2 regions of the Mesorhizobium sp. WSM1343 genome follow, and region 1 is predicted to be linked to the other one. Evidence: predicted binding sites of a transcription regulator. Region 1 holds the regulator's gene; the other holds the start of a gene.

Region 1 (9,958 bases):
GTCAGCGACATGGCGGCACCCGCCAGGATGGCGGCTGTGAATCTTTTCATATTATCCTCCCTGCGCCGCGTATGGCGCGACCAAACTGGCCCGAAGGCCGGCACAAAGGCCCTATTTTTTCGAGCCTCGAAAAAATACTGGGCCAACGCCCGAACGCTGTCAACATCGATTCTGATGGATTTTGATGTCGTTTCGAATTTTTTTCGGGCCTCGGAATAAATAAATGACACGGCGCGCGGCTTCTGCCAGTATTTGACCGCGTCACCGACAGCGTTCCAGGGCAGGAAGAACCGCGGCGACCGGGAGGATATGAAAGAGCATGTCGGTCGGAATCCGCCACGACGATTTGCGCCGCCGCAACCGCGCGATGGTGATCGCCGCGGTGCGCCGCGCCGGACAGCCGTCGCGCACCGAGATCGCCGCAACCACAAGCCTCAGCCATTCGACGATCTCGGCGATCTCATCCGACCTGATCGTCGAAGGCATCCTGACCGAAAGCAAGCCGAGCGAGGCCGGCTCGCTCAAACGCGGCCGTCCGCAGGTCGGCCTCAGCCTCAATCCGGAAGCGGCCGCGGTAATGACCGTGGTGCTGTCGCTGAACTTCCTCTCGGTCGCCGTCATCGACTATGCCGGCCAGGTAATATCCGAGGAACAGCGCCGGCTCGACACGCTGACGATGTCGCGCGACTCGCTGATCGGTGAGTGCACGGCAATCGTGCGGCGCCGCCTGGAAGATCCCGACCTGGACGTGCGCAGCATCGCTCGTATCGCGCTGGCCGTCCAGGGCATCACCGACACCCGTGCCCGCGCCATGCTGTGGTCGCCGATCACGCCGCACACCGACATCGCCTTCGCCGACATATTCGAAGAGGAGTTCGGCGTCCCCGCCATTATGGAGAACGACTGCAACATGATGGCGGTGGCGCTGCGCTGGCGCGATCCCGATCGTTACCGCGACGATTTCATCGCTATCCTTTTGTCGCACGGCATCGGCATGGGGCTGGTGCTGAAGGGCGAATTGTTCACCGGCACCCATTCCTCGGGCGGCGAATTCGGCCACATGATTCATCGGCCGAACGGGGCGCTGTGTCGCTGCGGACGGCGCGGCTGCGTCGAAGCCTATGCCGGCAATTATGCCATCTGGCGCAACGCGCGGCAGATGGGCGAGGATGCAGAACCCGTCGCCGATGTCAGCGACGTCGACATGCGCGCCCTGGCTGCCGCCGCCCGCGAGAGGGACGGGCCCGAACGGGAAGCCTATCGCAAGGCCGGCGAAGCGCTCGGCTACGGCCTCGGCAGCCTGTTTGCGCTGATCGATCCGGCGCCGGTCGCCATGGTCGGCGTCAGCGCCGCCGCCTTCGACCTGATCGAGCCGGCATTGCGGCAAGCGATTGCCCAGACCGCCGGCGGCCAGCATTCCAAGTCGATTTCCTTCGACACCGAGCCGAACGAACTGCCGCTGATCCGCGAAGGCTGCGCCATGCGGGCGCTGATCTTCGTCGATCAGGAGATTTTTGCGCCGGGCGTGCAGGCGAGATCCGGTCTCGGCGGCAAGAACGTGGCGTGAGTTCAAACGAGGGAGTTCAGTCCTCGCGAATGGCGTAACCCGCCCCACGGATGGTGCGGATGACATCGGGCATACGGCCGTTGTTGACCGCCTTGCGCAGCCGGCCGACATGCACATCGACCGTGCGTTCGTCGATGTAGATCGTCTCGCCCCAGACATTGTCGAGCAGTTGGCTGCGCGAGAACACGCGGCCTGGATGGCGCATCATGAATTCAAGCAGGCGGAATTCCGTCGGCCCGAGCCGGATCTCGCTCTTCTTGCGATAGACACGGTGCGACTCGCGATCGAGCACGATATCGCCGACCTTGAGCACGCTGGACAGCACTTCCGGCTTGGCCCGGCGCAGCAGCGCCTTGACCCTGGCCATGAACTCCGGCGTCGAGAAAGGCTTGACCAGATAGTCGTCGGCACCGGTCGAGAGGCCGCGCACGCGGTCGCTTTCCTCGCCTCGCGCGGTCAGCATGATGATCGGCAGCCGCTCGGTCTCGGGACGCATCCTTAGCCGGCGGCAGAGTTCGATACCGGAAACCGCAGGCACCATCCAGTCGAGCACCAGAAGGTCTGGAACGTTCTCCTGCAGCCGGATTTCGGCCTCGTCGCCGCGCGTCACCACTTCGACCTGGTAACCTTCGGATTCGAGATTGTAGCGGAGCAGCACGCCTAGCGGCTCCTCATCCTCCACCACCATGATGCGTGGCGCGATCATCGGCTGGTCACCCCTGTCATGCCGCTGGCGCGGACATTGCCGTCTCGTCCTGCTTCGGACGGTTGGCTGGCAACTGCGTGCCGGTCAAAACATAATAGGCATTTTCGGCGATGTTGGTCACGTGGTCGCCGATCCGCTCGAGGTTCTTGGCGCAAAACAACAGGTGCGTGCACGCCGTGATGTTGCGCGGATCTTCCATCATGTAGGTCAGCAGTTCGCGGAACACCGATGTGTATTTGACGTCGATGCGTTCATCATTGTTTCTGAGCGTGGCAAGCGCTGCCGCGTCAGCGGCGGCATACTCGTCGACGACCCCCTGCACCTGGATCAGCACCAGCTGCGCCATTGCGTCGATCGAATGCGAAAGGTCGTGCGGCGTGACGCTCAGCCCGACAGTGCCGACGCGCTTGGCGATGTTCTTGGCAAGGTCGCCGATGCGCTCGAGGTCGCCGGCCATGCGGATCGAACCGACCACCGCACGCAGATCGTTGGCCATCGGCTGGCGCTTGGCGATCAGCGTGATGGCGCGATCGTCCAGCTCGCGCTGGCGTGCATCCATGATGGCGTCGTCGGAAACCACCCGCTGCGCCAGCGCATTGTCCGAATTGAGCAAAGCCCTGGTCGAGCCACCGACCATCGAGCGGGCGAGATCGCCCATGTCGCGGATCAGCTGGCTGATCTGCTCCAGATCCTCATCGAAAGATGCGACGGTATGTTCACCCATGATCTTCGTCCCTCATATGCCAGAGATCAGCCGAACCGGCCGGTGATGTAGTCCTGGGTGCGTTTGTCGTCGGGGGTGGTGAACATCTTGTCGGTGGCGCCCTCCTCGACCAGATAGCCAAGATGGAACATCGCGGTGCGCTGCGACACGCGCGCTGCCTGCTGCATCGAATGGGTGACGATGACGATCGTATAGTTCTGACGCAGTTCGTCGATCAGTTCCTCGACACGAGCGGTAGCGATCGGGTCGAGCGCCGAACACGGTTCGTCCATCAGGATCACCTCGGGTGACACGGCGATGGCGCGTGCAATGCACAGGCGCTGCTGCTGGCCACCGGAAAGACCCGTGCCAGGTTCCTGCAAACGGTCCTTGACCTCGTTCCAGATCGCCGCCTTCTTCAGGCTGGACTCGACGATCTGATCCATGTCGGCCTTGCGCTTGGCCAATCCGTGGATGCGCGGACCATAGGCGACGTTCTCGTAGATCGACTTTGGGAACGGATTGGGTTTCTGGAACACCATGCCGACGCGCGCCCTGAGTTCGACGACATCGATGTTCTTGTCGTAGATGTCCTCTTCGTCGAGCGTGATCTTGCCGGTTACCCGTGCTGAATCGATGGTGTCGTTCATGCGGTTGAGGCAGCGCAGGAAGGTGGACTTGCCGCAGCCGGAGGGGCCGATCAGCGCCGTCACCTGGTTCAGGCGGACGTCGAGATCGACGTCGAACAGCGCCTGCTTCTCGCCGTAGAACACGCCGACCTTGTCGCCGCGCATTTTGATCACTTCGTTCGACTTCATCTTGTCGCCCACTGCGTTTTCAAGGGACTGTTCGGTCATGATGTTCATACCAAAATGCCTTTTTTCTACCAGCGCCGCTCGAACCGACGCCGAAGCACGATCGCGGTGATGTTCATGGCCATGAGGAAGACGAGCAGGATGATGATGGCGCCGGACATACGCTCGACGAAGGCGCGTTCGGCCTCGTTCGCCCACATATAGATCTGCACCGGCAGCGCGGTGGCCGGATCGAAAGGCGTCGTCGGTGGATCGGCGACGAAGGCGACCATGCCGATCAACAGCAGAGGCGCGGTTTCGCCGAGCGCGCGCGCAAGACCGATGATAGTGCCGGTGAGGATGCCGGGTGCGGCAAGCGGCAGGATGTGCTGGAACACCATCTGCATCTTGGAGGCGCCAAGGCCGAGAGCTGCCGAGCGGATCGACGGCGGCACCGCGGCAAGCGCGGCGCGCGTCGCGATGATGATCGTCGGCAGCGTCATCAGCGTCAGCACCAGGCCACCGACGAAAGCGGCGGAGCGCGGCATGCCCAGGAAATTGATAAACACCGCGAGGCCGAGCAAGCCGAAGACGATTGACGGCACTGCGGCCAGATTGTTGATGTTGACCTCGATAAGGTCGGTGAAACGGTTCTTCTTGGCGAATTCCTCCAGATAGATGGAGGCGGCGACGCCGATCGGCAGCGCGAGCAGCAGCACGATCACCATCATATAAAACGAGCCGATGATCGCCACGCCCATGCCCGAGGTTTCCGGGCGGCTGGAGGCGCCGTAGGTGAACAGGCCGCTGTTGAAGTGCTCGGCCATCGCGCCCTCGGCCTTGAGCTTGTTCATCCAGGCGATCTGCTGGTCCGAGACCTTGCGTCGCGCTTCCTCGACACTGAGGTCGATCTGGCCCTTGAAAGCCGAGTCGAGATTGGCGGCGGCGAGGATGTTGACGTCGCGTGTCGTGCCGATCACCGAGGGATCGGCGGCAACGATGTCGCGCAACTGGACGCGGGCGCCTTCCGAAAGGAAGCCCTTGAGCTTCTGGATCATCGGCTTGTCATCAGGAGAAATGCCGAGCTTGGCCACCAGCGCGTTTTCTGCGAGCTTGGGATAATTCGCCTTGATCAGAACGCTCGGATCGGTTGCGCGCTTGCCGGAAGGATCGATCACCTTCTCGTCGAACGTGATCGGCAGCGATACCGTCGTCTGCCAGAAGGCGGTGTAGCCTTTCGAGACGATGGTGATCAGCATGATTGCCAGGAACGCCAGGCCTACGGAAATCGCCACGACGCCATAGATGCGGAAACGGCGTTCGGCGGCGTAACGGGCCTTCAGGCCGATGTCGCGGCGCGGATGGGCCGCCGGCCTGACCATCGTATCCATGGGAATGTCGGTCATTCGTACTGCTCCCGATATTTGCGCACGATGTAGAGCGCGACGATGTTCATCACCAGCGTCAGCGTGAACAGCGTCAGCCCGAGCGCGAAGGCGACCAGCGTCTGCGGCGAATTGAACTCGAGGTCGCCGGTGAGCTGGTTGACGATCTTGACGGTGATGGTCGTCATCGCCTCGAACGGGTTGATGGTGAGGTTGGCGGCGACGCCCGCCGCCAGCACGACAATCATCGTTTCGCCGATGGCGCGCGAGGCAGTCAGCAGGATGGCGCCGACGATGCCGGGCAGTGCCGCCGGCAGGATCACCCGCTTGATCGTCTCGGAGCGGGTCGCGCCGAGGCCGAGCGACCCGTCGCGCATGGCGCGCGGCACCGCGGTTATGATGTCGTCTGAGAGAGAGGAGACGACCGGGATCAGCATGACGCCCATGACCAGGCCGGCGGTGAAGATGCTCTGGCCCTGGATGAACGGCGAGCCGCCGGTCAGCGCCGCGGACAGGTCGCGCAGGAACGGCCCAAGCGTGACGACGGCGAAGATGCCGTAGACGATGGTCGGTATGCCGGCCAGCAGTTCAAGCGCCGGCTTGACCACCGAGCGCACCCTGGGCGTTGCGTATTCGGCCATGTAGACAGCCGACATCAGCCCGACCGGCACCGCAACCAGCAGCGCGACGGCGGCGATATAGAGCGTGCCGGCAAGAAGCGGGATCAGGCCGAACTGGCCCTGGCTGCCGCCCGAACCGGCAGCGGCAAAACGCGGATCCCAGACCGTGCCGAAGAAGAAACTCATCGGCGAGACGCTCTCGAAGAAGGTGATCGTCTGGAACAGCATCGAAAGCACGATGCCGACGGTGGTCAGGATGGCGATGGTGGAGGCGGCAAGCAGCCCCCACAGCATCAGCCGCTCGACATTGTTGCGCGCCCTGGCGCGCGGCTCGATCTGCCTGAGCGCATAGAAGGCGCCGGCGATCGAGGAAGCCAGAATGACAATGGCACCGAACAGGCCGAGCCGGTCCTGGACCTTGTTCGCCTCGACAGCGATCGGGATCATGTAATCCTGTGTGTCGCTCGCCAGTGCCACGCCCTTGGCGGCGAGCAGCGGCTGCAACTCGGCAAAGCTGGCAGGCATTGCGGCCAGTGTGCCAGCATCGAGTTTGCGCAGGCCCCTGGCGAGGCTCTTTACCAGGCTGACATCCAGTGCCTCGCTGGCAACCTTGCTGTCGACGGTACGCTCGGGCAAGGCAGCGTGGATGTGCCGGTCAAGATAGACCGAAGAACCGACGGCCCAGACGGCAAGCAGCAAAAGAGCAGGCAGGACGGCGAGCAGGAACGCCCACCAGCCGTGATAGTGGGCACGCGAATGCGGCTTGACCTTGCCATTGTCCTGGGCCGCGGCACGCTGCCGGCCGATGAAAAAGGCAACCAGGCCGAGGGCAACGACGATGGCCAGTACGAGCAAGGACGACATGGACCCACCCCAAGGGAAATTCTAACGCAGCCGCCATTGCGGCCTGCGGTGAAACCGGGGCGCGGATTTGACCCGCACCCCGGTTCGGCAGCTTGATTACATCGACTTTCCGGCGGCGAAAGCGTCACGCTGGGCCTGACGCTCGGCATCCGGAGCAGCAACGAGGCCGTATTCGGCGAGCGGGCTTTCCGGGCCAACCATCTGGTCGTCGAGGAAGAACTCGACATATTCCTTGAGGCCGGGAACGACGCCCAGATGCGCCTTCTTGACGTAGAAGAACAGCGGGCGCGAGACGGGATACTTGCCGCTGGCAATCGTCTCGGTCGAAGGCACGATACCTTCCACGGTGGCGACCTTCAGCTTGTCGGCATTGTTCTCATAGAAGGCGAGGCCGAACACGCCGACGCCGGTCTTGTTGGAGTCGATGCGGGCGAGCGTCTCGGTATAGTCGCCATCGATGTCGACGGCCTTGCCGTCCTTGCGGATGGCAATGCAGGTTTTGCCGATTTCCTTGTCGTCGGCAATGCCGGCGGCCTTGAGAGCAGCCTTGTCACAGCCGGCATCGAGGAGCTTGGTCTCGAACACTTCGCGCGTGCCGTGCTTTTCGCCCGGAATGTAGGCGGCGATGTCCCAGTCGGGCAGCTTCGGATTGACCTGGCTCCACTTGGTGTTCGGATTGTCGACGAGCTTGCCGTCGACGACCAGCTTGGCCGCGAGCGCCTTGTAGATGTCGGCGGGAACCAGGGCCCAGTCCGGGCCCTTGATGTCGGTGGCGAAGACGATGCCGTCATAGCCGATCCGGACTTCCTGGACTTCCTTCACGCCGGCGGCGGCGCAGGACTTGAGTTCGTCCGCCTTGATCGGACGCGACGAGTTGGCGATGTCGATCGTGTCTTCGCCGACGCCCTTGCAGAATTCCTTGATGCCGGCGCCGCTGCCGCCGGATTCGACGACCGGGGTCTTGAAGTTGGTGAACGTTTCGCCGAACTGCTCGGCAACGATCTTGGCATAAGGTAACACGGTCGATGATCCGGCGACCTGGATCTGGTCGCGCGCGGCGGCGAAGCCGGACGACGCGGCGAGCGCAAGCGCAGCGGCCGACGCCGTATAGAGGAATTTCTTCATGTGGCCTGCTCCTGTTCGGAAGATGGTCTCTCGGCGCTCGTCAGTCGGCGCCCGCTGAGGCCAATAGCCTTCGATTATAACAGTCGCATGACAGTTTGATGTCACCCCGGTAACGCGTCATCGCGAGGAGCAAAACGCCGCCTGGCCGGCACTGACCACGCAGCCCGGCTTTGTCCCCGGAATCAGAGACTTGCTCCGCTTGGGGGCCGAGATTGGCCGGCGATTTGGGGTTAGCCGGCCTTTACGAAAAAAAGCCGGACGGGAGCGCGTTGCTCTCAGCCAGACGGTGTCATGGCCGGGCCATCGCCGAAAACAGGTCCGTTGGGGTAGGTTGACGCTGTCTCATGCCGGCGGTCGCTGCTCCCGCCCGTAACTGGAAAGGGAGGAATCGAACGCCGCCATTGTCTCGACTGGATACAACCTTTGATATGGTGCGATCGCACCATAGTCTTTGGCCGCTGGCAGGGCGCGAATCTTCGCCGTATTTCCGGCACTCGGACAGGCAGGACCGGCCCTACCCGGCGTTGCGCTGAGCCTGCCGGCTGGCGCCGACCCAGCGCTCGACCTTCTCGAGCAGCGCCCGGGGACTGATCGGCTTGGGCAGATAGTCGTCCATGCCTGCCTCCAGGCAGCGCTCGCGGTCGCCCTTCAGCGCATGCGCGGTGACGCCGACGATCGGCACATGCGTGCCGGTTTCTTCCTCCAGCCGGCGAATGGCGGCGGTCGCTTCGAGACCGTTCATCTCCGGCATGGAGACATCCATCAGGATCATGCACGGGTTGAGCCGGCCGAAGGTGTCGAGCGCCTTGCGGCCATTGCCGACGATCTCGAAACCATAACCGGTCTCGCCGAGGATCTGGGTGAACACCATCTGGTTTACCTCATTGTCCTCGGCCACCAGTATGTCCAGCCTGTTGCCACCAGCCGCCACCGGTGGCCGGGGGCGAATCGAAGGCGGCTGCAGCAGCGCCCGCTGTTCGGACGGTGCCGAGGGCTGCGGCCGCGTCACATTGCTCGCAGCGACGTCGGCCGCGAGCGGCTGCGCGTCGCTGCCGCCAGTGTTGTGGCGATGCCGCTGGATGGTGGCGACCAGCGTTTCCAGCAGCACCGAAGAGCGCGCCGGTTTGATCAGCTGGGCATCGATGCCGAGATCGCGATAGCTGGTGTTGGCGAGCGACTGGTCGACCGAGGTCAGCATGATGATCGGCGTTCCGGCAAGGCCAGCGGTGTTGCGCACGATCCGCGCCATTTCGGCGCCGCTCATTTCAGGCATCTGGTAGTCGAGCACGACGCAATCGACCGGCACGCCATAGGCGGCAGCGGCGATCAGCACCTTGAGGCCTTCGGCGCCGCTTTCGGCCGCGCAGGAATCGAACGTCCATGATGTCATCTGCTCGGTCAGGATCGCCCTGTTGACGGCATTGTCGTCGACGATCAGCACGCGCGCGCCGGTCACGTCGATCGGCATGATGCGTTGTCCGTTCTGCTGTCCGGCCCTCGGCAGCGTCACCGAGAACCAGAACGTCGAACCCTTGCCTTCGGCGCTTTCGACCCCGATGTCGCCGCCCATCAGCTCGACGAGCCGCGAGGTGATGGCGAGGCCGAGGCCGGTCCCCTCGTGCCGCCGCGTCGATGAAGTGTCGACCTGGCTGAATTTCTCGAACACCAGTTTCAGTTTTTCCTCGGGGATACCGATGCCCGTATCGGTGACCGAGATGGTGAGCTTCGTTCCGGTTGGAACCCTCTCGCCGGTGACGTCGACCAGCACATGGCCCTCATCGGTGAATTTCACCGCATTGCCGAGCAGGTTGGTGACGATCTGCCTGATGCGGCCGACATCGCCGATGAATAGGCTCTCGAGCCGAGGCTCGACACGTACGATCAGCTCGAGGTCCTTCTCCTTGGCGCGCGTCGACACCAGCGTCGCCACGTCCTCGATCGCCTCGGCCAGATTGAAGGGCGCCGGATCGAGCACCAGCTGACCGGCATCGATCTTGGAGAAGTCCAGTATGTCGTTGATGATGGTGAGCAGCGCATTGCCCGACTTCACGATGATGTCGGTAAACGTCTTCTGCTTCGGGTCGAGGTCCGATTTGGCCAGCAGTTCGGCCATGCCGAGCACGCCGTTCATCGGCGTACGTATCTCATGGCTCATATTGGCGAGGAATTCCGACTTGGCGCGGTCGGCGAGCAC
Region 2 (9,958 bases), 1.9 Mb from region 1:
TAGGCCGGCGCTGCCAAGCAATCTGCGGGAAAGTGGAGCGACCGTCTGTCCTTCTGCCGGTCGGCGCTTTCGGGAAACCATGCTCCGCGCTCTCCGGACTGAAACCCCTTCCGCCATGCGGGGGTGGCGCAGCGGAAGGGGCTGGAGGTAAACCGCTGTGAAGCGGAAGGAACAGGCACTCTTGCCTGCAGGAGTACTGTGGCATTGAACCCATAAGGTGTGTTTTCCAGACTATTCTCCCTATGCGTGTAGGCAATTGTACCTGAGGTATTTGTTCGCATCGGGAACCTGAAGCGGTCGCTGATTGTTTCTCATCGCGCCGCAGCGTCGAGGATTTCGATAGATGGAAAAGCATTTCACCAAGGTTGCCAACTGGGTCGCCCGCATAGCCGGCCTGCCGCCGACATTCGCCGTCTGTTGCCTCATCATCATCGCCTGGGGGGTGAGCGGTCCGTTCTTCGGCTTTTCGGACACTTGGCAACTCGTCATCAACACGGGCACGACCATCATCACCTTCCTGATGGTCTTCCTGATCCAGAACACTCAGAACCGCGACGGCGCGGCGATCCAGGCCAAGCTCGACGAACTGATCCGGGTCGGCAAGGGCCACAACCACTTCATCGGCATCGAGCATCTGACCGAATCCGAAGTCGAGGAAATCCGCGCCAAATGCGAGCGTGCGGCAAAGCGGCATGACGAACAGATCGCCGACATCGCGGCGAAGAAGGCCGTGGCACAGAAGCGCGGGTCGAAAAAGCAAGCGGCCTGAAGATCAGCCTTTCATGAAGGCTGCGAAACTGCCTTTGTGGTCCGGATGCCAGCGCGACAAAGCGGGGCGGTTCTCGATGATGTCGCCGATCGCCCAGGCCATGCGCTTTTCATCCAGCGGCCGGGCCGCCTCATTGTCCGGGCACAGGATGTAGAAATCTCCCCTGGTCAGGGATTCCAGCATGAAATCCACAACCTGTTCGCCGGTCCAGGCGCCGGCCGGTTTTTCCGTCGCACCCTCGGTCAGACCGGTAAAGGTGAAGCCGGGGATCAGCAGATGGGCAGCGACATGGGCGCCGGGTTCGTTGCGCAACGCGTGCGCCAGGCCTTCCGTGAAGGTTTTCACTCCTGCCTTGGAGACATTGTAGGCAAGATTGCCGGGCGGCGTGGTGATGCCTTGCTTGGAGCCGGTGTTGACGATCAGACCCGGCCTGGCCGAGGCCAGCATGCGCGGCGCGAAGGCCTCCACGCCATTCACAACGCCCCAGAAATTGATGTCCAGCAGCCGTTTCCAGGCATCGCGGTTTTCCCACGGCTTTCCGGGGTTGTCGCCCACGCCGGCATTGTTCATCAGCAGCGACACGCCGCCGAAGGCGCCGAACGCCCTCTCGGCGAGACGGTCCACCTCATCCGCCTTCGAAACGTCGGCGGCGACGGCAAGCACGGCACCGTCGCCGGCAATCGCGGAAACGGCGCGCGAGGCGTCGTCAAGCCGCGCGCCGCCAATGTCGGCCAGCACGATCTTCATGCCTAGCAATGCAAGCCGCTTGGCGGCCGCCAGACCGATGCCGCTGGCAGCGCCGGTGATCACGGCGGCATTGCCTGGAGCAAGCGCGGGCAGGGCGGTCTGGATCTCGGCGTCGGTGATCATGGGCAATGGATTCCTTGTTCGATGGCGCCGAACTTAGCGCCGGAATGGGCCGGTGCAAGCCTCTGCTCGTCTTGTCGGTTGACCAGTCCGGCCGAGGCTGCGCATGTTGCCCCTTGTCCCCGCAAAAGAGATTTAGGCCTGGGGACAAACGGAGGTTCCTGATTGACGGACTGGGTTGCAATTCTGAAGGAGCAGACCGCCATTGGCGACCAGATGGGCCGCGAGGTGCCGCAGATGCTGGCCAATCCCGACATCAGCGAAGCGCAGGTGAAGACACTCTTTTCCGCGCTGGAGAAACAAGCCGAGTTCGTCGAGAAACTGCGCATGGCGCTGGAAAAATTCGGCCATGATTTCTCGATCATCAAGGCCGCGGAACGGCTGGAGGAGCTCTATGCCGACCTCGCTGCATCGGTGGCGGAAAAACTGAAAGCGATGCGCAAGTAGGGCAATTTGGGAAAGCCGTGCAGCGCTCTACCTTGAAAATGTGTGAAGACAGCTACTTTTCGATCACCCGCGCAAAGCGCCTATCCGGTACGAGCCATATCATCGCGACCAGCACATAGAGCGCGACGCCGATCCACTGGCTGACGAAGGTCAGCACGACGGCCACGATATAGACAGCCAGCGAGAGCTTCCCCTTGCGGTCATTACCCAGCGCCTTGGCAAAGGCGGTATCATTGCCGTGCAGGCGATGCAGCGCGGCGGCGAGTATGGTGTAGGCGATGGCGCATAGCGCGAGGTCGGTGCCATAGACTGCTACCGGCACCGGCGCAAAGTGGTTCTCGCCCATGAAGGCTGTGGTCACCGGCATCAGCGACAGCCAGAACAGCAGATTGAGGTTCGCCCACAGCACGCGCCCGTCGACCCGCTGAACGGTGTGGAACATGTTGTGCAGATTGTTCCAGTAGATGCCGACATTGATGAAGGACAGCACGTAGCAGAAGAAGATCGGCCACAACGGCACCAAGGCGGAGAAATCCTCGCCATGCGGCACTTTCAACTCAAGCACCATGATGGTGATGATGATAGCCACGACGCCATCGGTGAATGCCTCGACCCTGCCTTTGCCCATGGATCCCACCTTTGCCCGCGATGAATTGTCGAAAGAGAGTAACGCTAGCGGATGTTGAGGAGCCAATAAATGGCAACCGCGAAATTCCTCAACCATGTCCAAGGAAAATCCGGCATCAGTCCCGCTGGCCAGGACGGTTACGGCCGCCCACCTGTTGACTTTTCTTGGCTTGGCCGCTCCTCTTGCAGGGCAGTCTTGGCCGAAGCAGGTGAACGGCCGGGATTCGAATGGAGGGGACTGATGAGATTTCGTTTTTTGCTTGTGGCCGCGACCATCCTGGCCGCGGTGTTCGGGACGTCCGCCGCGGCCTTCGCCTACAGCGCTCACACCTCGACCAACCTCAACGTCCGCAGCGGGCCGGGAGCGGGATACGCCAAAGTGGGAACGCTGCCCGCCGGCTTCAGAGTCAATGTCACCGGCTGCCAGCCGGGCTGGTGTAGAATCCATGGCGGCGGCGTGAGCGGCTGGGCCAGCGCCGGTTATCTTGAACGCACCCAGATCGTTCGCCCGCCAATCATCATCGTGCGTCCGCCGCATCGGCCGCCACACTGGCACAAGCCGCACCGTCCTCCGCACCATCGGCCGCCGCACAGGCCGCGTCCCGGCAAGTGCAAGATCGCGCCCGGCTTTGCTTGCAGGTAACGCCGACCGATTGAACGATAGATGACGGATCGGAGCCGCTGGCCCCGATCCGAGCCTGTTCAGCCGGCGGACATCCCGCTCAAGCAATGTCCACCGTGCTGTCAGGAGCCTGCCTGCCGGCTGGAACGTCGTGGATGAAACCGCGTTAGACCCTCGATCCCCGAAAGTGGTGACGAGGTTGGCCATGGCCATTCGCGATTTTGCGCATACGCACGAAGGGGCAGGTGGCGATGCTCTCGCAATCCCCACCGTCGCCGCGATGATTGCGGTGCTGTTTGCCGGCAGCACGGTGCTGACGCCGCTCTACATCGTCTACAAGCAGCAATTCGGCTTTTCACAAATCACCCTGACGCTGATCTACGCCGTGTATGTCGTCGGCAATCTGGCGGCACTTCTGATGTTGGGCAGCGTCTCCGATATTGTCGGACGCCGGCCCGCGAGCCTGGCGGCCATGCTCGTCGCCATCGTCAGTGCGCTTGTCTTCCTGTTTGCCGTAAACGTCGTCTCGCTCGACGTCGCCCGCATCCTGAGCGGGCTTGGCATCGGCGTCGGCGCGGGGACCGGAACCGCGTGGATTGCCGAGCTTTTTCCCGGCGCGGACAAGTCGCGCGCCAGTGTGATTGCCACCAGCACCAATTTCCTCGGCCTCGGCCTCGGCGCACTGATTTCGGGATTTCTGGCTGAATACGAGCCATGGCCGTTGCGGCTGATCTTCATCGTCTATCTGGCAGCACTTGTGGTGGTGACGATCCTGGTCTGGCGCATTCGCGAAACGGTGGCGAAGCCGGGCGGCCTCGGGCGGATCTCCTTGCGGCCGCGACTTTCCGTCCCGGAGGAAATCCGTGCGCGCTTCGTCGCGCCGGCGGTGACCGGCTTCGGCGCGATGGCGCTGGTCGGGTTCTACGCCGCGTTGGCGCCGAGCATCCTGGCGCAGCAGCTGCATGAGACCAACCATGCCGTCGCCGGCGCGCTGTTCTTCGAGCTGGCGATCGTCACCGCGATCAGCATTGTCGTTCTGATGCACATGAAGAGCAACAAGGCGATGCTGGCTGCGCTGGCATTGATGACCCCAAGCGTCTCGTTGGTGATGGCGGCGCAGATATTGGCCTCGATGGCACTGATGGTTGCTGCGACGGCCTGTTGCGGCGTTGCGGCGGCGCTTGGTTACCGTGGCGGCCTGCAAGTGGTGAACGAGATCGCGCCCAAGGATCGTCGCGCCGAAGTGGTGTCCAGCTTCTTCATCTGCTGCTTTGTCGGCAACGCCTTGCCCGTCATCGGCATCGGCATCGTTTCGACCTATGCCAGTCCCGTCGCTGCCAGCCTGGCGTTCGCCGGCATGATCGTGGTGTTTGCGTTGGTGGCGCTGGCTTTTGGGCTGAAACAACAACGGCGTTGAGGGCCTGGAGCGGTCCAGCGGAACCGGGTTGGCTTCAGCCGTTCGGTGTTTCAGGCGAAAGATGCGCGCGTCCGCGCGGCACGCCAAGACCGGTGTCCGGCGGCTCGCCGGCGGCCGGCCTGTCCTCGATCATGTGCGTGGTGCGCCAGCGGCCGAAACGGTAGTAGGCCGCCGCCAGTACAAGCGAGCTGATCGAACCCGCCGGGAAGCTCCACCACAGCGCTTCCTCGCCGATCACGCCACGCATGAAATAGGCAAAGCCGGTGCGCACGACCAGCACCGAGATGACCAGGATGATCAGCGGCGGCATCACGGCACCCGTGGCTCGTACGGTGGCAAACAGCACGATGGTTATGCCGAACAGGATGAACGACCACGAGGCGACATTGTTGATGTGGACGGCGATGTCGATCGCCGCGCTGTCGCGGCTCAGGAACAGGCTCAGCACCGAACGGTCGAAAACCGACAGCACGGCAACCAGTGCGCCGGTCAGGACGAGGTTGAAGCCGACGCCTGAGGCGGCGATGCGGCCGATCCGGTCCCAGCGCCCGGCGCCGACATTCTGTGCCGCCATCGAGGACACCGCGGCGCCGATGGCGAGCGCCGGCATCTGGATGTAGGTCCACAGCTGGGCGGCGATGCCGTAGGCGGCGGCGACCTGTGAGCCGTAGGAATTGACGATGCCCATCACCGTCAGTGCCGCCGCCGAAATGACGATCATCTGCAGGCCCATCGGCACGCCCTTGAAGACGACGATGCGCAGCAAGGTGGGATCGGGCCGCAGCAGAGCGAGGTTGGCGCCGGCCAGCCGCAGCGGATGCTTGCGCACATAGAGCACGATCAGGATGGCGATCACGCTTACCGTCTGGCCGATCAGCGTGGACGTGGCGGAGCCCGCGATGCCGAGTTCGGGAAACGGTCCGATGCCGGCGATGAGCAATGGGTTGAGCACGATGTCGAGGACGACGGCCAGCGCCATGAAGAAGAAGGGCGTGCGTGAATCGCCGGCACCGCGCAGCACGGTCATGACGAAGGACAGAAGGTTCATCATCGGCACGGCGACGAAGATGATGCGCAGATAAGAGCGCGCCAGCGGCAAGGCGTCGGCCGGTGTGCCGAGCGTGTTGAGAATGGCGTCGACCCAGATCCAGCCGCAGACCGCGAAGACAACCGAGACGAGGAAGAAGAACGTCGCGCTGGTGCCGACGATGCGGCGCGCCTCAGGCAGGTCGCGGGCGCCGACCGACTGGGCCACCAGGATGGTGGCCGCCATGCCGATGCCGAACACAGTGCCGAGGATCAGGAACAGGACGAGGTTGGCGTTAGAGGTGGCGGTCAGCGCCGATTCGCCGAGAAAACGGCCGACCCAGACGGCGTTGATCGAGCCGTTGAGCGACTGCAGCACGTTGGAGCCGAGCACCGGCAGGGCGAACAGCAGAAGCGTGCGCGGGATCGGGCCGCTGGTCAGGTCGCCGGTGCGCCGGCGCGCGGGCATTTTTTCGTCCATGGCGGGCAACTCGGCGGATGGTGATTTGGATCCAGTCCACGATGATATCGCAGGCGGGACCGAGATGCACCCTTGCGAACGCGCCGCACTGAAAGCCGCTGCTTCGTTCATGCCCAGCCGCGAGCCCCAGCGGACGCGCCAAGCGCGCCCGCCTGGGCAGTGGTGGTTACTTCCTGGCGAGACCCGGCAGCGTGACCTGATAGACCAGGAACATGGTGTCGACATCGGCGCCGTCTTCCGCCTTGTAGGGTGCGCCGACCTGAAAACCGTCCTGGGCGAGGAAGTCGTTGTCGTTGGCGACGAACAGGAAGTAGTCGTCGGGCAGCTTCGGATCGAGAACGCTGACCACCGACATCGCCTCCCACTTCTCCGACAGGTTGTTCTTGTCGTTCGGCGCGCCATTGTGCAGGCCGAAGCGGCCGAGTTCGCCCTTGTCGTTGATGTCGATGAACGGCGTCAGCTTGGCCGGCATCACCGACGGGTCGAGCACGCCCTTGGGCGCCAGCGGCTTGTCGGCGGCATCGAAGGCGCCGCCGGCGATGTCGGTCGCGGCCGAGACGTCGACGACGAAGATCTGGCGCACCAGCGAGGTGTCGCCCTTCAGCCCCTGGCCGTTGCCGCTGTCGCGCGCCAGCATCAGGAAGGTCTTGTCGGAGAGCGCCACGATCTCGCTCTGCGCGGCGATCTTGGTCTTGCCCTTGGCATCCTTGAACACCGGCAACGGCACGACATACTCATGCGCCAGTTTGAGGTGGGCGAGGTCGGACGCGTCATAGACCAGCGCACGCGTGTTCTGGCGCGTCGCGGGCGAATCGCCGCCATCCTGCCGGGGCGCCGATTGCAGCACCGCGATCAGGAACTTGCCGTCCGGCGTCATCGCCATTCCCTCCAGGCCCTGGTTGTTCTGGCGGCCGGTCTCGGGGTCCTTCGGATCGGGCTCGGCGGCACCGGGTCCCGGATTGTCCGAGGCGAAGTTCGGCGTGCCGTGGCGCATCGGCACGAAGGCGGCCGGTGGCTGGGTTGCCGACAGCAGATGCCCGTCGGCGGAAAACCGATAGATGTTCGGGCCGTATTCGTCGGAGATGAACATCGAACCATCGGGCAGCCGCACGATCGCCTCGTTGTCGAGCGCCAGCTTGCCATTGTCGGCTTGCGGCAGGATCGGCATGTCGCCGCTTGCCGCGCGCACGCCGTTGAGTGGGTCGAGGCCTGTGGCATCAGCCCCCTTGTCGTCGGTGAGAAGCATGGTGTCGGCGAGCGTTGCCCTGACGCCCGTCTGCTCCTGGCCGGCAGCAGGTGCCGCGCCCGGTGCGACCGGAGCAAATTCGATGGCGATCGTGTTGAGGCGCGGCCGGTAGTCGGTGGTGCCGACGACATTGTAGCCACGGTCCGGCAACAGCCAGAGCGAACCCCTGTAGCCGGCGGTGTCATGCGTCCAGCCTGATGCGTCGATCGCCATGCCGGAACCCGAGCCGAAGGTCTCGCCGAACTTGTCGCGCTGAGCGGCCGGGATGCGGCCGACGCCGACCAGCCCCTTGTTGACGAGGCCGCCGACGGTCGCGGTGCTGTCGGCGAGCGCCGGCGCCAAGGCGGTGAACAAGGCCAGCGCGACGCCAAGCGACGCGGGTCGATACAGGTGCTTCATGGATAATCCTCTTTGTGACGGATGTGCCGGAGCGGCCGCGGGACGAAAAACTGAAAGAGGTGCGACATCGATGATGCTGCGCAAGCCTCCCCGAAATGCGGTCTACGGCGCGAACATGATGCTTGCGTGACAGCGCGCAGTGCATGCCGGCGGTCGACGAAAAACGATGCGCGCGCCGGCACTGGACACTTATGTCCAGTGGATATATGCTCCAGTCTTCGGACCAACCGTGGAGGGGAAGCCTTGAAGTCGCACTACCGCGCAGTCGTCATCGGAGGTGGCGTGGTCGGAGCCTCGGTGCTCTATCACCTGACGCGGTTCGGCTGGAGCGATGTGGCGCTGATCGAGCGCGCAGAACTGACGGCCGGTTCGACCTGGCACGCGGCGGCAGGCTTCCATGCGCTCAACGCCGATCCCAACGTGGCGGCGCTGCAGGACTACACCATCAATCTCTACCGGGAGATCGAGGCCGAATCCGGCTGGGATATCGGCCTGCACATGACGGGCGGCGTCAACATCGCCAGCGATCCCGCGCGCTGGGAGTGGTTGAAATCAGCCTGGGCCGTGTTCCAGTCGGTCGGCATCGAGACCGCGCGCCTGGTCACGCCCGACGAGATCAAGGCGATCTGCCCGATCGTTGACGTCAACGGTGTTCTTGGCGGCCTGCATGATTCCAACGAAGGCCATCTCGACCCGTACGGTACCACGCATGCCTATGCGGGTGCTGCGAAGAAGCGCGGCGCCGACATCATCTTGCGCAACCGGGTCGTCGAGCTGAAAGCACGTGCCGACGGGCGCTGGGACGTCATCACCGAGCAGGGCACCCTCATCGCCGAGCATGTCGTCAATGCCGGCGGGCTGTGGGCGAAGCAGCTCGGCCGCATGGCCGGCGTCGACCTGCCGGTGACGCCGATGGAGCACCACTATTTCATCACCGATGACATTCCGGAGATCGCAGCACTTGACAGGGAAATCGGCATCGCCGTCGATCTCGACGGCTTTTCATACCTGCGGCAGGAGCGCAAGGGTGTGCTGCTTGGCGTCTATGAGCAGAACCCAAAGCACTGGAACATGGACGGAGCGCCGTGGGACTACGGCATAGAGCTGATCCCGGAAGACATCGACCGCATCAGCCCGGAACTCGCCAAGGCGCATGAGCGCTTCCCTTGCCTGGCGACGGCCGGTATCCGCAAATGGGTCAACGGCGCCTTCACCTTCACGCCGGACGGCAATCCGATTGTCGGGCCGGTGCGCGGCCTGAAGAACTACTGGGTCGCCTGCGGCGTCATGGCCGGTTTCAGCCAGGGCGGCGGCGTCGGCAAGTCGCTGGCCGAATGGATGATTTTCGGCGAATCGCAGGCCGACATCTTCGGCATGGATATCGCTCGCTACGGTGCCTTCGCCGCCAACCGCGAATATCTCAGGCAGACGACGCGCCAGTTCTATTCGCGCCGGTTCGTCATGACCTTTCCCAATGAACGGCTGCCCGCCGGCCGGCCGCTGAAACGCCCCGGCGCCTATGACGGCATGAGCGCGGCGGGATGCGAATGGACGGCTTCCTGGGGGTTGGAAATCCCGGCCTATTTCGCGCCGATGGGATTTGCCGAGAACACGACGCTGCGGCGCTCCAACGCCTTCGACATCGTCGGCGAGGAGGCGCTGCAGGTGCGGCGCGCCGCCGGCCTGGTCGATATCTCGGCCTATGCGCGCTATGCGGTGTCGGGGCTGGGTGCGGAGGCGTGGCTGGACCGGCTGCTCGCCTGCCGATTGCCGAAGCCGGGGCGGGCCGGCCTGGCGCCGATGCTCGGCCATGACGGACGGCTGAAGGGCGACCTCACCGTCTTCAACTGGGGCGGCGGCTCTTATTGGCTGATGGGCTCCTACTATCTCCGGGAATTCCACATGCGCTGGTTCGAGAGCCATGCGGCGGAGGGCGTCACCATCGCCGACCTCTCCGACACGATGAGCGGCTTCCTGCTCACGGGGCCGAATGCGCGGGAGATTCTGGAGCGCACGACGCATCAGGATGTTTCCGGCGCAGCATTGCCGTTCATGGC

The links. Region 1 encodes PhoB, which activates phosphate uptake and scavenging genes when phosphate is short. Its sites were predicted from a motif close to TGTCATNNANCTGTCAT; they were not measured.
Region 2: a site for PhoB is predicted at 8,017-8,033, ahead of AC0NIL_RS16400 (esterase-like activity of phytase family protein). Genes of this name have one in related genera too.

What each region holds. Positions count from the first base shown of each region.
Region 1 is NZ_CM148370.1:1,482,985-1,492,942, reverse strand. Features, by position in the region: gene xylF (D-xylose ABC transporter substrate-binding protein) at 1-50, opposite strand, end outside; gene AC0NIL_RS07210 (ROK family protein) at 320-1,567, shown strand; gene phoB (phosphate regulon transcriptional regulator PhoB) at 1,584-2,273, opposite strand; gene phoU (phosphate signaling complex protein PhoU) at 2,290-2,997, opposite strand; gene pstB (phosphate ABC transporter ATP-binding protein PstB) at 3,024-3,842, opposite strand; gene pstA (phosphate ABC transporter permease PstA) at 3,860-5,176, opposite strand; gene pstC (phosphate ABC transporter permease subunit PstC) at 5,173-6,639, opposite strand; gene AC0NIL_RS07180 (PstS family phosphate ABC transporter substrate-binding protein) at 6,736-7,764, opposite strand; gene AC0NIL_RS07175 (PAS domain-containing protein) at 8,279-9,958, opposite strand, start outside.
Region 2 is NZ_CM148370.1:3,381,155-3,391,112, forward strand. Features, by position in the region: gene AC0NIL_RS16360 (hypothetical protein) at 1-81, opposite strand, end outside; gene AC0NIL_RS16365 (low affinity iron permease family protein) at 344-769, shown strand; gene AC0NIL_RS16370 (SDR family NAD(P)-dependent oxidoreductase) at 773-1,639, opposite strand; gene AC0NIL_RS16375 (hypothetical protein) at 1,802-2,083, shown strand; gene AC0NIL_RS16380 (TMEM175 family protein) at 2,136-2,711, opposite strand; gene AC0NIL_RS16385 (SH3 domain-containing protein) at 2,781-3,353, shown strand; gene AC0NIL_RS16390 (MFS transporter) at 3,538-4,749, shown strand; gene AC0NIL_RS16395 (MATE family efflux transporter) at 4,784-6,256, opposite strand; gene AC0NIL_RS16400 (esterase-like activity of phytase family protein) at 6,423-7,901, opposite strand; gene AC0NIL_RS16405 (GcvT family protein) at 8,145-9,958, shown strand, end outside.